Regions from separate parts of the Amycolatopsis viridis genome, predicted to be linked through region 1. Evidence: riboswitches for the same ligand, from Rfam matches in the RefSeq annotation. Region 1 holds a riboswitch; the other holds the start of a gene.
The links. A riboswitch is a leader RNA that binds a small molecule or an ion and turns the genes downstream of it on or off. The one in region 1 is predicted to bind glycine.
Positions count from the first base shown of each region.

Region 2: it holds a riboswitch for glycine, as region 1 does, so the genes downstream of both, gcvH (glycine cleavage system protein GcvH) here and gcvP (aminomethyl-transferring glycine dehydrogenase) in region 1, are expected to answer to the same signal.

Region 1 covers NZ_JAANOU010000001.1:1,585,446-1,592,699, reverse strand. The annotation lists gene gcvP (aminomethyl-transferring glycine dehydrogenase) at 1-1,454, opposite strand, end outside; glycine riboswitch at 1,580-1,671, opposite strand; gene FHX46_RS07895 (TetR/AcrR family transcriptional regulator) at 1,872-2,459, shown strand; gene FHX46_RS07890 (amidohydrolase family protein) at 2,452-3,264, shown strand; gene FHX46_RS07885 (FAD-dependent oxidoreductase) at 3,344-4,411, opposite strand; gene FHX46_RS07880 (SRPBCC family protein) at 4,666-5,337, opposite strand; gene FHX46_RS07875 (FAD binding domain-containing protein) at 5,496-6,353, opposite strand; gene FHX46_RS07870 (xanthine dehydrogenase family protein molybdopterin-binding subunit) at 6,350-7,254, opposite strand, start outside.
Region 2 covers NZ_JAANOU010000001.1:4,216,057-4,223,310, reverse strand. The annotation lists gene FHX46_RS20860 (MFS transporter) at 1-900, opposite strand, end outside; gene FHX46_RS20855 (hydantoinase B/oxoprolinase family protein) at 959-2,671, opposite strand; gene FHX46_RS20850 (hydantoinase/oxoprolinase family protein) at 2,668-4,746, opposite strand; glycine riboswitch at 4,907-4,998, shown strand; glycine riboswitch at 5,000-5,091, shown strand; gene gcvH (glycine cleavage system protein GcvH) at 5,277-5,657, shown strand; gene glyA (serine hydroxymethyltransferase) at 5,657-6,928, shown strand; gene FHX46_RS20835 (L-serine ammonia-lyase) at 6,939-7,254, shown strand, end outside.

The DNA of each region.
Region 1 (7,254 bases):
CCGCGGTCGAGGGCGTAGTCCTGATCGGACAACCGGCGCAGGTACCGCAGCATCGCGGTCTCCGAGCGGTGGGTGTGGAACACCTCGTGGGTGAGGAACTCGCTGGTGCGGGCCAGTCCGGTGGGCAGCGCGGCGGCGTCCTCGGCGATGCCCGGGCCGGCCTCGAAGGCCCGCAGCACGCGGTCGACGACGTCCACCGTGGTCACCTCGTCGCAGGCCAACCGGACGTGGTCGTCGTCCACCCGGCCGAGGTTGATGCCCGCCGCGCGCGCGGCGGCGACGACCGCGGCGGCCCGGCCCGGCACCCGCGCGAGCACGGTGTCGAAGAAGCCCTCGTGCACCACCTCCACGCCCGCGGTCCGCAGCGCCCCGGCCAGCCCGGCGGCCAGCCCGTGCACCCGCCGCGCGATCTCGGTGAGCCCCTCCGGGCCGTGGTACACGGCGTACATCGCGGCCAGCACGGCCGGCAGCACCTGGGCGGTGCAGATGTTCGAGGTCGCCTTCTCGCGGCGGATGTGCTGCTCACGGGTCTGCAGCGCGAGCCGGTAGGCGGTGTTGCCGTCCGCGTCGACCGAGACGCCGACCAGCCGGCCGGGCAGCGACCGCTCCAGGCCCCGGCGCACGGCGAGGTACCCGGCGTGCGGGCCGCCGTAGCCGAGCGGGACACCGAAGCGCTGGGTGGTCCCGGCCGCGATGTCCGCGCCGAACTCGCCGGGTGCGGTGATCAGCGTCAGCGCCAGCAGGTCGGCCGCCACCGTGTAGAGCGCGCCGGCGTCCTTCGCGACCTTGCCGATGGCCTCGTAGAAGCCCTTGCCGCGCAACACACCGGACGCGCCCGGGTACTGCACGACGACGCCGAAGAAGTCCTCCGGCAGCCCGGTGCCCAGGTCGCGCACGTCGACCTCGATGCCGACCGCCTCCGCCCGGGTGCGCACCACCGCGATGGTCTGCGGCAGGCACTCGGCGTCCAGGACGACGCGCGACGACTTCGCCTTCGACGCGCGGCGCATCAGCAGAACGGCCTCGGCGACCGCCGTGGACTCGTCGAGCAGGGAGGCGTTGGCGATGTTCAGGCCGGTCAGGCCGGACACCATGGTCTGGAAGTTCAGCAGCGCCTCCAGCCGCCCCTGCGAGATCTCCGGCTGGTACGGCGTGTACGCGGTGTACCAGGCCGGGTTCTCCAGCACGTTGCGGCGGATGACCGGTGGGGTGACGGTGTCGCTGAAGCCCAGGCCGATCATCTGGGTCATCGGGCGGTTCTTCGCCGCCAGCGCACGCAGCTCGGCGGTCGCCTCCTGCTCGGAGGCCGGGGGCAGGCCCAGCGCACCCGAGGTGCGGATCGCGGCCGGGACGGCCGCCTCGACCAGGGCGTCCAGACTCCCGTACCCGCACTCGGCGAGCATCTTGGCCTGTTCGTGCTCGGAAGGTCCGATGTGACGATCGGCGAAGGACATCGGGAGCTCCTCATCTGCGGGTGGCGGGAACTCCCCCTCTGTCATCGGCACCTGAGAGTTTCACCGCGCTCGCGGCTTTCACCTTGGGTGAGGCGCGATGCGCGCGCCTGCTTTCCAGAGTGGCCTGGCGCGGAGCGGTAACTGGTACCTGAGAGATTGACGGGGAAGTTGCTCCTTCGGTGCCCCAGTGACCCGGGGACTCTCCCGCTCCGGCTCGTGACGGCCTGGTGTTCAGTTGTCCGGCTTCAGTCTACAGCGGCGTAACGTACGCGGCCGGGATGCCGCCGTCCACCGGAAACGCGAAGCCGTGATGAACACCGCAGCGTCGCCGGGACAGCCCCCATGGGTCCGTGGAACACCATCGAGATGCACACAGGGGCTGTCGAGCGCGAGTTTTAGAGGCTAGTCTCCACAAACATGGGCCGACCACCACGGCATACCGCCGACGAACTGCTGGACGCCGCCGTCCGGCTGTTCGCCACGGGCGGGCCGGAAGCGGTCACCATGTCGGCGGTGGCGCGCGAGGCGGGCGCGCCGAGCGGATCGGTCTACCACCGCTTCCCGGGACGGCCGGCGTTGCAAGCCGCGTTGTGGTTGCGCACCGTGCAGCGGTTCCACCGCGACTACCTCGCGGTGCTGTGCGGAGAACGGCCCCTGGACGCAGCGGTTGCGGCCGTGCGCTGGTGCCGGGAGCGCCCCGGGGAGGCGCAGGTGCTGTACGCGGGAAAACGGCTGCTCGGCGCGAGCTCCTGGTCGGCCGAGGACCGCGCCGAGGACGCCCGGTACGACGCCGCGCTGGACGAGGCGCTGCGCATCGTGGTGCGGCGGCTGCGTGCTGAGACCGGCTCGAGTGCCGACGAGCTGCTGCTGGTGCTGGTCGACCTGCCGTACGCGGTCGTGCGGCGGTACCTGGCCCAGGGGCGGCCACCACCGGAGTCCGCCGTGGACCTGGTGGCGCGGGTCGCCCGCACGATGTCGACCAAGGAAGGGACGAACGATGGCTGACGTGATCGACGTGTGGATGCAGCAGCCGAACCAGCGGTTCATGGACCAGCCGTGGCTGGAGACGCTGGTGCGCTGGACGGGCATGGCGCGCCGCGCGCCCCAGCTGTCCGGGACGCTCGACGCGATGGACGAGGCCGGTGTGCGGGTGGCGCTGCTGTCCGCGTGGCACGGGCCGGACGGGGCGCTGATCACCAACGACGAGGTGGCGGAGATCGTGTCCGCGCACCCGGACCGGTTCGCCGGGGTGGCGTCGGTGGATCTGCGCGACCCGGTGCGGGCGGTGCGGGAAATCCGCCGGTGCATCCGGCTCGGGTTCGTCGGGGTGCGGGTGGTGCCGTGGCTGTGGAACCTGCCGCCGAACGACCGGCGCTACTACCCGGTGTACGTGACGTGCGTGGAGGAGGACGTGCCGTTCTGCACGCAGATCGGTCACACCGGGCCGCTGTGCCCGTCCGAGCCGGGGCGGCCGATCCCGTACCTGGACGAGGTGCTGCTGGACTTCCCCGAGCTGACCGTGGTGGGCGGCCACGTGGGCTACCCGTGGATGGCGGAGGTGCTGTCCCTGGCCGCGAAGTACCCGAACTTCCACGTGGACACCTCGGCGTACGCGGTGCACCGGCTGCCCGGGGAGCTGGTGGAGTTCATGCGCGGGCGCGGCCGGGAGCGCGTGCTGTTCGGCAGCAACTACCCGATGATGACCCCGGCCGACGCGTTGAAGCGCCTGCCGGACCTGGATCTGGGACCGGCGGCGACGGAGCTGTACCTGAGCGGCAACGCCCGGCGGGTGTTCGCACTGCCCAACTGAGCAGCGCGTACCCGGTTCGCCGCCGCGCAGGCGCGTGGCACTCGGTGGTGCGCTTGCGCGGCGCGGCGGGCAGGGGCGCTCAGCTCGCGGCCGCGGTCTCCACCGGCCGGGTCGTCAGCAGCTGCCGGATCTCGCGGACGGCGGTGCGGCCGGCGCGGTTCGCGCCGATCGTGCTGGCGGACGGGCCGTAACCCACCAGGTGCAGCCTCGGTTCGGCGACCACGCGGGTGCCGTCCATGCGGATGCCGCCGCCGGGTTCGCGCAGGTGCAGCGGCGCCAGGTGATCGAGCGCGGCGCGGAACCCGGTGGCCCACAGGATCACGTCCGCCTGCTGCTCGGTGCCGTCTGCCCAGACCACGCCCGTCGGGGTGATGCGGTCGAACATCGGCTTGCGGGTGAGGATCCCGCGGGCCTGCGCGTCGCGCACCTGGGGTGTGCGCATCAGCCCGGTGACGCTCACGACGCTCGCCGGTGGCAGCCCGGCCCGGACCCGCTGGTCGACCTTCGCAACGGCTTCGCGGCCCAGTTCCGGGCCGAACTCCGCGTCCTGGAACACCGGCGGCCGGCGGGTGACCCAGGTGGTGCCGCTCGCGAAGTCCGCGATCTCGATCAGCAGCTGCACGGCCGAGGTGCCGCCGCCCACGACCAGGACGTGCTGCCCGCGGAACTCCTCGGCGGTGCGGTAGTCGGCGGTGTGCAACTGGCGGCCGGTGAAGGTTTCCTGCCCCGGGTAGTGCGGCCAGAACGGGCGGGTCCACGTGCCGGTCGCGTTGATGACGGCGCGGGCGGCCCAGGTACCGCCGGTGGTCTCGACGAGGAGGCGGGGACCCGCATCACGCACGGCGAGCACCTCGACCGGGCGGTGAACCGGCAGGTCGAAGGTGCGCTCGTAGCGCGCGAAGTACTCGGCCACGACCTCGGACGCCATCCGGTGCTCGTCCTGCTCGTGGAAGGCCAGGCCGGGGAGGTCGTGGAAGCCGTGGACCTTGTCCAGCCGCAGCGAGGGCCACCGGTGCTGCCACGCACCGCCCGGCCGGGAGTTCGCGTCGAGGACGACGAATTCCAGACCCGACCGCCGGAGGAAGTAGGCGGACGACAAGCCGGCCTGCCCCGCGCCGATCACCACCACGTCCGTTTCGCTGCGCACACCGCTTACAACCGCCGCCGGGCCGTGCCGCTTCCCGGTGGTGGCGGGGCACACGGGTGCGCGGTTGGCCGCGGGGTGGTTGCAGGCAGGCGGTGCGCGGACGCCAGGTGGGCGACGGCCGCGCGCACAGCCGTCGCGGCCACCGTGCGCGGCCGGTGTCCCGGGCACCTTGATGCGGTGCCCGGGGCGACGCTCCGGTCTGCTGGCGCGGTGTCAGCGCAGCAGCCACCCGGTCTTGCCGGCCGCGGCGGACGTCAGCGGCGGCGGAGCAGGCGGACGATCGCGACCACTCCGAGCGCCGCGGCGACCCCGGCGAGGATCGGCGCGAGGCGTTTGGTCAGGGAGCTCCCGGCGTACTCGAAGAGGTCGATCGCCTCGGCTTCGTGGGGCTGGGGCTTCACCGACTCGAGCTTGGGCTTCTCCGGCGCCGGCTCGGTGGTCACCCCGGATTCGGCCGGCTTCTCCTCCGCGGCCGGGCTCTCCGCGGTACCGAGCCGGTCCGCCAGGTTCGCCGCGAACTGGTCCAGGATCTTGCCACCGACCTCGGAGATCATGCCGCGGCCGAACTGCGCCGGCCGGCCCGTGACGTTCAGATCGGTGGCCACGGTGCCCTTCGTGCCACCGTCGTTCTCCGACAACGTCACCGTGACCGTCGCGGCCGCCGTGCCCGCTCCGCGGGAGTCCTTGCCCGACGCCTTGATCACGATCTTGCGAGCCTGTTCGTCGGTCTCCAGGTACTCGCCGGAACCCTTGTACAGCAGGGAGATCGGGCCCAGCTTCACCTTGACCGTCCCGGTGAACGTCTCGCCCTCGACCTTCGTCAGGGTGGCACCGGGCATGCAGGGCGCAACGCGTTCCGGATCGGTGACCGCCTTCCACACCTCGGCAGGCGGGGCCGGAACGGTGAATTCATGGTCGAGCCGCACGGGCCGACCTCCCTTCTCCAGAAAGCTTCGAGTCCCTCGGACCACCTTAGTGCCGGAACCGGCGCCCGGTGCGTACGCGGGACCGGCATCGGCGCCCCGTCGAGCACGGTGCCAGGCCCGCGGCCGTCCCCGGCGGGACGGCCGCGGGCCCGCCCGGCCTACACCCCGGCCAGCGCCGCCGACACCGCGCGGCCCGTCAGCACCTTCGCCAGCTCCTGCCGGTATTCGACGTCCGCGTTGCCGTCGGCGGTGGGACTGGTCCCCTCCGCCGCGTGCGCGGCCGCGGAGCGGATCGTCTCGTCCGACGCGGACTGGCCCACCAGCGCCTGCTCGACCGCGGTGGCCCGCACGGGCACCGACGCCATGTTCGTCAGCGCCACCCGGGCCTCGGCGATCGTGTCGCCGTCGGTGCGGACCGTGGCCGCAACCGCGACCATCGACCACGCCTGCGCCACCCGGTTGAACTTCTCGTAGTGCGCCTTCCAGCCGGTGTGCTTGGGCACCCGGACCTCGACCAGGATCTCCGCCGGCTCGAGTGCCGTGGTGAAGAAGTCCTGGAAGAACTCCGACGCCGGCACCGTCCGCCGTCCGCTGCTGCTGGCGATCACCATCTCGGCGCCCAGCGCGAGCGCGGGGGCCAGCAGGTCACCGGCCGGATCCGCGTGGGCGATCGAGCCGCCGAACGTGCCGCGGTGCCGCACCTGCGGATCGGCCACCGTGTCGGTCGCCTTGGCCAGCAACGCGGCGTGCTCGGCGATCAGCTGATCACGCTGCACGTCGTAGTGCGTGGTCATCGCCCCGATCACGATCGCCTCGCCGTCGTCGCGGACACCCCGCAGCTCGGAGATCTTGCCCAGGTCGATGAGCGTGGTCGGCGCCGCCAGCCGCATCCGCAGCACCGGCAGCAGGCTCTGCCCGCCGGCCAGGACCTTGGCGTCCTCACCGGCCGCGGCCAGGGCCTGCACCGCCTCGTCCACAGTGGACGGAGCGACGTAGTCGAAGGCAGCGGGGATCACTGCGCACCTCCCGAAGCGTCGATGGAACCCAGACCGCCACCGGCCTCCGAGCCGACACCACCGGCGTCGGTCCGGCCGCGGTGGACCGCCGACCACACCCGCATGGGCGAGCACGGCATCTCGATGTCGTTGACGCCGAGGTGCCGCACCGCGTCCACGACCGCGTTGACCACCGCCGGGGTGGACGCGATCGTGCCGGCCTCGCCGACACCCTTCACACCCAGCGGGTTCGACGTCGCCGCCGTCTCCGTGCGGTCGGTGACGAACGACGGCAGGTCGGCCGCCGAGGGCAGCAGGTAGTCGGCGAACGTGCCGGTGGTGAGCGTGCCGCTCTCGTCGAACACCGCCTCCTCGTAGAGCGCCTGGGCGATGCCCTGCGCGAGACCGCCGTGCACCTGCCCCTCCACGATCAGCGGGTTGACCACCTTGCCGACGTCGTCCACGCAGACGTACGAGCGCAACCGCACCCGCCCGGTCTCGGTGTCCACCTCGGCCGCGCAGAGGTGGGTGCCGTGTGGGAACGAGAAGTTCTCCGGGTCGAACACGGCCTCGGAGTCCAGCGTCGGCTCCATGCCCTCGGGCAGGTTGTGCGCGGCGAACGTCGCGAACGCGACGTCCTGGATGGTCGTGGACGTGTCGGTGCCGCGGACGGTGAACTTGCCGCCCTCGAACTCCAGGTCGTCCGGCGAGCACTCCAGCAGGTGCGCGGCGATCGTCCGGGCCTTGTCGACCACCTTCTCGGCCGCCTTCACCACGGCGATGCCGCCGACCGCCAGCGACCGCGACCCGTAGGTGTCCATGCCCTTGTGCGAGGACTGCGTGTCGCCGTGGATGACCTCGATGTCCTCGAACGCCACCCCGAGCCGGTCGGCGACGATCTGGCTCCACGCCGTCTCGTGCC
Region 2 (7,254 bases), 2.6 Mb from region 1:
GTACGGGATGGCGGACAGCAGCACGCTGCTGACATCGCCGGACTTGCCGATGCTGTGCGTGATGGACCGGATCATCGTGGGCAGGAAGAACTGGAGCGGGTACAGCCCGAACGCGATCGCGAACCACGTCACGGCCATCAGCCAGACCCGGCCGCTGGTCAGCGCCTGGCGCAGCCCGGTGAGCGCCCCGCGGGCGCGGTGCTCGTCGGCTTCGGCGGCCAGCGTGGCCTCGATGGCGGCCTTCTCCCGGTCGTCGAGCCAGCGCGCGTTCGCCGGGCGGTCCGGCAGGAAGGCGAGGATCAGGATGCTGACCACGATCGTCAGGACGCCTTCGACGAGGAACAGCGACCGCCAGCCCGCGATGCCGAACACGTTCTGACCCCACGCCAGCAGCGCGGCGGCCAGCGGGGAGCCGATGACCGAGGACACCGGGGTCATCAGGAAGAACGCGGACAACGCCCAGGAGCGCTGGCGGCGCGGGAACCACAACGTCAGGTAGAGCAGGATGCCGGCGGCCAGGCCGGCTTCGGCGAGCCCGAGCAGCAACCGCGCGAGGTACAGCGTCGCCGGCGAGTTCACCGCCGCGGTCGCCGCGGTGACCAGACCCCAGGTGATCATGATCCGGGCGATCCACTTCCGCGCGCCGAACCGCCTGAGCATCATGTTGCTCGGCACTTCCACGAGGATGTAGCCGATGAAGAACAGACCCGCGGCGAGCCCGATCTGGCCGCTCGTCAGGTGCAGGTCCCGGGACATGGGCGCGGCGATGTAGCCGACGTTGGCGCGGTCGATGTAACTCGCCACGTAGGCCAGGCCGACCAGCGGGATGATCCGGAAGCCGACCTTGCGCCACGTGCGTGGCGCGACGACGTCCTGGGTGGTAGCGGCGGTGGAGTCCATCGGGAGGTCCAATCGGTGAGAAGGGCTGGTGTCTCCGTGGTGTTGGTGGACATGGGTTTCAGCGCTGCCCGCGCAACCGGGCGGTGGCGTCCGCGTCGATCGCACCGTCCGCGGTGATCACGACGCCGTAGTCCCGCTCGGCTCCCTCCCGGGTCACTTTGCCGTCCAGGACGTCGTCGAGGACCCGTTCCGGCGCGCGTTCGAAGGGGTGGCCGTGGCCGCCGCCGCCGGCGGTGACGTGGCGGTGGCGGGTGCCCGCGGTCATGACGAAGTGCGGTTTGGACTCCAGTACCCGTTCGCCGGGGCCACCGGGGTCGAGCACGTTGAGCGAGGGTGTTCCCGGCGCGCCGCCGGCCAGTCCGTAGGGCAGGAACTTCCGCCGGTCGGACCTGATCTGTACGGCGGCCTCGGGCGCCAGGAGCGTCATGTCGCGGAAGGTCGCGAGACCACCGCGCCACCGGCCCGCGCCACCGCTGTCCGGCAGGTAGCCGTACCCGTCGATGCGGAGCTGACCGGAGCGTTCCAGTTCCTCGACCGGGGTGTTGGTCAGGTTGGCGCCCAGCGAGCTGATCCCGTCCACCCCGTCCCGGTCCGGCCGGGCGCCCCACGCGCCGGCCAGCGGATCCCACAGCACGGCGGATTCGCCGTCCGCGCCGACCACCCCGATCGCGATCCCGTCGGGTCCGCCGTCCCCGGCCGCGGGCACCCGGGCGGGGAACACCGGGGCGAGCGCGCCGAGCACCGCGTCGATGATCCGGAAACCCACCAGACCACGGGCACCGCGCGCGGCGGGGCGTTGCCCGTTGAGGATCGACGCCTCCGGGATGACGAAGGTGAACGGCCGGTAGAAGCCGCTGTTGGCCGGGATGTCGGCGGCGAGGACACCCTGCAGGGCCGCGTAGGAGGCGGAGCGGGTGAACGACGCGGTCGCGTTGAGCGCGGAGCCGACCTGCGGCGCCGAACCGGTGAAGTCGAGCTCGATCCCGGACCCGGACAGCGTCGCCTTCACCGCGATCGGGATCGGCCCGGACCCGAGCCCGTCGTCGTCGATGTGGTCGGTGAACTCGTAGGTCCCCGGCACCGCTTCGGCGAGCGCGGCGCGCAGCAGGGTTTCGGAGTAGTCGAGCAGTTCGCCGTTGAGGGCGGCGAGCCGTTCGACACCGTGCCGCGCCGCGAGGGCACGCAGTCCCTCGGCGCCCGTGTGGCAGGCCGCCAGCTGGGACTCGAGGTCCCCGCGCAGCAGGTCGGGTTCGCGGACGTTGCGCAGGATGAGCTGCAGGAACGTCTCGTTCGTGGTGCCGGCCTCGATCAGCCGCGACGGCGGGATCTGGATGCCTTCGGCGAAGATGCTCGTCGACTGGACGGCCATCGAACCGGCGGCCCAGCCGCCCACGTCGGTGTGGTTGACGACGGTGACCGCGAACCCCAGCAGCGCGGCGCCGGCGAACACCGGGGCGACCGCGAAGATGTCGGGCAGGTGCATGCCGCCGCGGGACGGGTCGTTGAGCAGGTAGACGTCCCCGGGCTGGATCCGGTCGCCGAACTCGGCGAAGATCTCCTCCATCGCGTCCGGGATGGACCCCAGGTGCACCGGCAGGGTGTTGGCCTGGGCGATGACGCGGCCGTGGGCGTCGCACAGCGCGGCGGAGAAGTCCATGCTGGACGCCACGAGCTGCGAGTGCGCCGTGCGCAGGATCGTGATCGCCATTTCGTCGGCGATCCCGGTGACGGCGTTGCGGAAGACCTCGAAGGTCACGGCGTCGCGGATCATGCGGCACTCCAGGTGATCACGATGTTGTTGAACCGGTCGCGGTGCACCCGGGCACCGGGCGGGACGAGGGTGGTGGCGTCCATGTCCTCGATGACCACCGGTCCCGCCACCGGTTCGGTGCCGAGGGCGGACCGTCCCACGACCGGGGTCGGCACGGTTTCGGCGAACCGGCAGTCGCGGGTGGTGGGTTCGCGGTCGGCGGCAGCGGGCAGGCTCAGCACGTCGGCGATGGACACCGGGGTGGGCACGCGGCCGCGGACCCGGAGGTTGACCAGCTCCACCAGCTCGTCCGTGCCGGCCCGGCCGTAGGTGCGCTTGTGCTCGGCGTGGAACCGCGACCGCACCTCGGCGAGCAGGTCGCCGGTGAGCTCACCGTCGGGCACCCGGATGCGCAGTTCGAACCGCTGCCCGCGGTAGCGCATGTCCAGCAGCCGGTCCACCACGGCGTCCGGCCCCAGCTCGCCGGTCACCTTCGCGGCGAGGCGGCCGAACTCCGCGGCGAGCGCGCTGGTCTGCGCGAACTCGTCGCGGTACGGGGTCAGCTCGTGCCGTTCGGTGTCGGCGACGAGCAGGCCCAGGCTGCTGAACAGGCCCGGGTACAGGGGCACGATCACGGTGGAGATGCCCAGTTCGCGGGCCAGCGCGGCGGCGTAGAGCGGGCCGGCGCCGCCGAAGGCGACCAGGGTGGCCTCGCGCGGGTCGCGGCCGCGTTCGCTGGTCACCGCCTTGACCGCGGTCGTCATGCTCGACACCGCCACCTGGTAGGCGCCCCGCGCGGTGCCCGCCACGTCGTCGCCGAGCTGCTCGGCGACCGGGCTCAGCGCCTTCACGGCCAGGTCGGGGTGGACCGGCACGCGGCCACCGGCCAGGGCGTGCGGGCTGAGGTACCCGAGCGTCACGTTGGCGTCGGTTAGGGTCGGCAGCTCACCGCCCTGCCCGTAGCAGGCCGGGCCGGGCCGGGATCCGGCGCTGGCGGGGCCCACGTGCAGCGCGCCGGCCGGGTCGACGGAGATGATGCTGCCGCCGCCGGAGCCGACCTCGGCGATGTCGATCGAGGGGGCGCGCACCGGGTACCCGGCGCCGGAGCTGAGGCCGCGGGCGACGTTCATCCCGCCACCGACCTCGTAGTCGGCGGAGACGAATGGTTCGCCGTCCTCGATCAGGGAGGCCTTCGCCGTGGTGCCGCCCATGTCGAAGGCGACCACTGTGGACAGTCCGATCAGCTGGGCCAGCTTCTGCACCGCGGTCACGCCCGCCGCCGGACCGGATTCGATGATCTGCACCGGACGTTGTGCGACGGAAGCCGCGTCCAGCAGCCCGCCGCTGGACTGCATGACCAGCAGCGGTGCGGTCACCTCGGCCGCCCGCAGCCCGGCTTCCAGCCGGGTGAGGTACCCGTGCACGGCGGGGCCGACGTAGGCGTTGACCGTCGCGGTGCTCGTGCGCTCGAACTCGTGCGGCTGCGGCGACACGTCGACCGACGCGGTGACGTAGACGCCGGGCAGCTCGGCCCGCAGCAGGTCGGCGACCCGGCGTTCCTCGTCGGGCCGGACGTAGGAGTTGATCAGGCAGACGGCCACCGCCCGGATCTCGTCCGCCCGCAGCCGGGCGGCCAGGGCGCGGACCTCGTCTTCGCCGGCCGGGGGATCGAGCTGCCCGTCGGCGGTGATGCGCTGGTCGAGTTCGTACCGGTGCCGGCGCCGGGCGAGGGGCGCGGGCTTGGACCAGGACAGGTCGTAGAGCACCGGCCGCCGCAGCCGGCCGAGCTCCAGCACGTCGCGGAAGCCGCGGGTGGTGACGACGGCGGTGCGGACACCGGTCATCTCCAGGATCGCGTTGGTCGCCACGGTGGTGCCGTGCAGCATCGCGGTGACGGCTTCCGGTCGCGCCCCGGCCGTGGCCAGCACACCGGTGGTCGCCGACACCACCCCCGCGCCGTAGTCCGGCGGGGTGGAGGGGACCTTCATCGGGACGACCTCGCCGGCCGGACCCAGCGCGATGACGTCGGTGAAGGTACCGCCGATGTCGGCGCCGACTCGCCAGCCGGCCGGTCGGGGATCGGGACGGGAAGCCACGGGATCTCCTTCGCTGAACGAGTAAGTGGGATCACAGTAAACTCGGGTTGAGATATCAGCAAGAGTCAGTTGGCGTTTTTGATGCGCCGTGCCGGCCTCTTGACCGGCATGGACCGGTCCCGTTAGGTTCGGCATCCGTCAAACTGCATATCGCGCCGTTCGAACCGGAGCGGGAGAGCTCCCGCCGCGGGCGGGACGCCGAAGGAGCAACACTCCCCAGAATCTCTCAGGCACCCCCACCGCTCCGGCGAGGCGAACTCTGGAAAGCCAGGACCCGGTCCTGCGCCCACGGTGCAAACCGCTCCGGCGGTGAAGCTCTCAGGTATCGATGACAGAGCGGGGAGGCCCACCTAGCCGTGGTGCCGCGTCGGTGCGGTGCCGGACACCGGGAGCCTCCTGCCGTGAACTCCGTTTCCGCGTCCCGTGCCGGGACGCCCGCGCGATCCGCCGGCCCGTCCGGCCCGCTCACCACACGGTCCACTCCGGACCCGATGCCGCACGCCGCCGTGCCGGCCCGATCACCCGAGGAGATGCCCGTGTCCGTTCCGGCCGAGCTGAAGTACACCGCCGAGCACGAGTGGCTCGACCTCGACGGGGACACCGCCACCGTCGGGATCACCGCCTTCGCCGCGGACGCCCTCGGCGATGTGGTGTACCTCGACCTGCCCGCCGCCGGCAGCACCGTCGCGGCAGGGCAGCCGTGCGGTGAGATCGAGTCCACCAAGTCGGTCAGCGAGCTCTACGCGCCGGTGGACGGCGAGGTCGTCGAGGTCAACGCGAAGGTCACCGACGACCCCGGACTGCTCAACACCGACCCGTTCGGCGAGGGCTGGCTGTTCCGGATGAAGGTCACCGGGGCGGGCGACCTGCTCGACGCGGCCGCTTACCTGGCCCGGACCGGAGGTGCCTGATGGGCACGCACGACCTCCCGCTGTCCGAAGTAGACCCCGAAGTGCACGCCGCGCTGACGTCCGAACTGGACCGTCAGCGGAACACCCTGGAGCTGATCGCCAGCGAGAACTTCGCGCCGGTGGCGGTGCTGCAGGCGCAGGGCTCGGTCCTGACCAACAAGTACGCCGAGGGTTATCCCGGTCGCCGCTACTACGGCGGCTGCGAGCACGTCGACACCGTGGAACGCCTCGCCATCGACCGGGTGCGGCGGCTGTTCGGATCCCGTTTCGCCAACGTCCAGCCGCATTCCGGGGCGCAGGCCAACGCTGCGGCCATGTTCGCGATGCTCGAACCCGGTGACACCGTGCTCGGCCTCGACCTGGCGCACGGCGGGCACCTGACGCACGGGATGCGGGCGAACTTCAGCGGCCGGCTCTACCGCGTCGTGCCCTACCACGTGCGGGACACCGATTTCCGGCTGGACCTGGCCGAGGTCGAGCGGCTGGCGGCCGAGCACCGCCCGAAGCTCATCGTGGCCGGCTGGTCGGCCTACCCGCTGCACCTGGACTTCGCCGCGTTCCGCCGCATCGCCGATGGCGTCGGTGCGCGCCTGATGGTGGACATGGCGCACTTCGCCGGGCTGGTGGCGGCCGGCCTGCACCCCAGCCCGGTGCCCCACGCCGACGTCGTCACCACCACGACCCACAAGACCCTCGGCGGCCCGCGCGGCGGTGTGATCCTCACCGACGACGCAGCGCTGGCCAAACGCATCGACTCGGCGGTCTTCCCCGGGCAGCAGGGCGGTCCGCTGGAGCACGTGATCGCGGCGAAGGCGGTGGCGTTCAACCTGGCCGCCACCGAGGAGTTCCGGGACCGGCAGCGCCGCACCCTCGAGGGTGCCCGCGTCATCGCCCGCCGGCTGCTCGCCGACGACGTCCGGCAGGCGGGGATCTCGGTCCTCACCGGCGGCACGCAGGTCCACCTCGTCGTGGTGGACCTGCGGCACTCGTCGCTCGACGGGCGCCAGGCCGAGGACCGGCTGCACGCGGCGGGCATCACCGTGAACCGCAACGCGGTGCCCTTCGACCCGCGCCCGCCGATGGTGTCGTCGGGAGTGCGGATCGGCACGCCCGCGCTCGCCACGCGCGGTTTCGGCGCGCCGGAGTTCGCCGAGGTCGCCGACATCATCGCGACGGCGCTCGTCACTACCACCCCGGACGATGTGCTGCCCGGGTTGCGTGCCCGCGTGGCGGCGCTGGCAGCGAAGTTCCCGCTCTACCCGGAGATGTGAGGGCCCTGCAGTGGCGCTGAGCGCGTTCGACCTCTACACCGTCGGAATCGGCCCGTCCTCCTCGCACACGGTGGGACCGATGCGGGCGGCCAAGCGGTTCGCCGACGGTCTGACGGGGGAGGGGCTGCGGCCCGAGCTGGTGCGGGTCGAACTGTTCGGGTCGCTGGGCGCGACCGGGCACGGCCACGGGTCGGAGAAGGCGGTCCTGCTCGGTCTGCTGGGCGAAGATCCCGCCACTGTGGACACCCGCACCGCCGAAGCCCGGGCCGCGCGGGTGCGGGAGCGGGGCGCCCTGACGCTCAACGGGGTGCACGAGACCGGTGTCG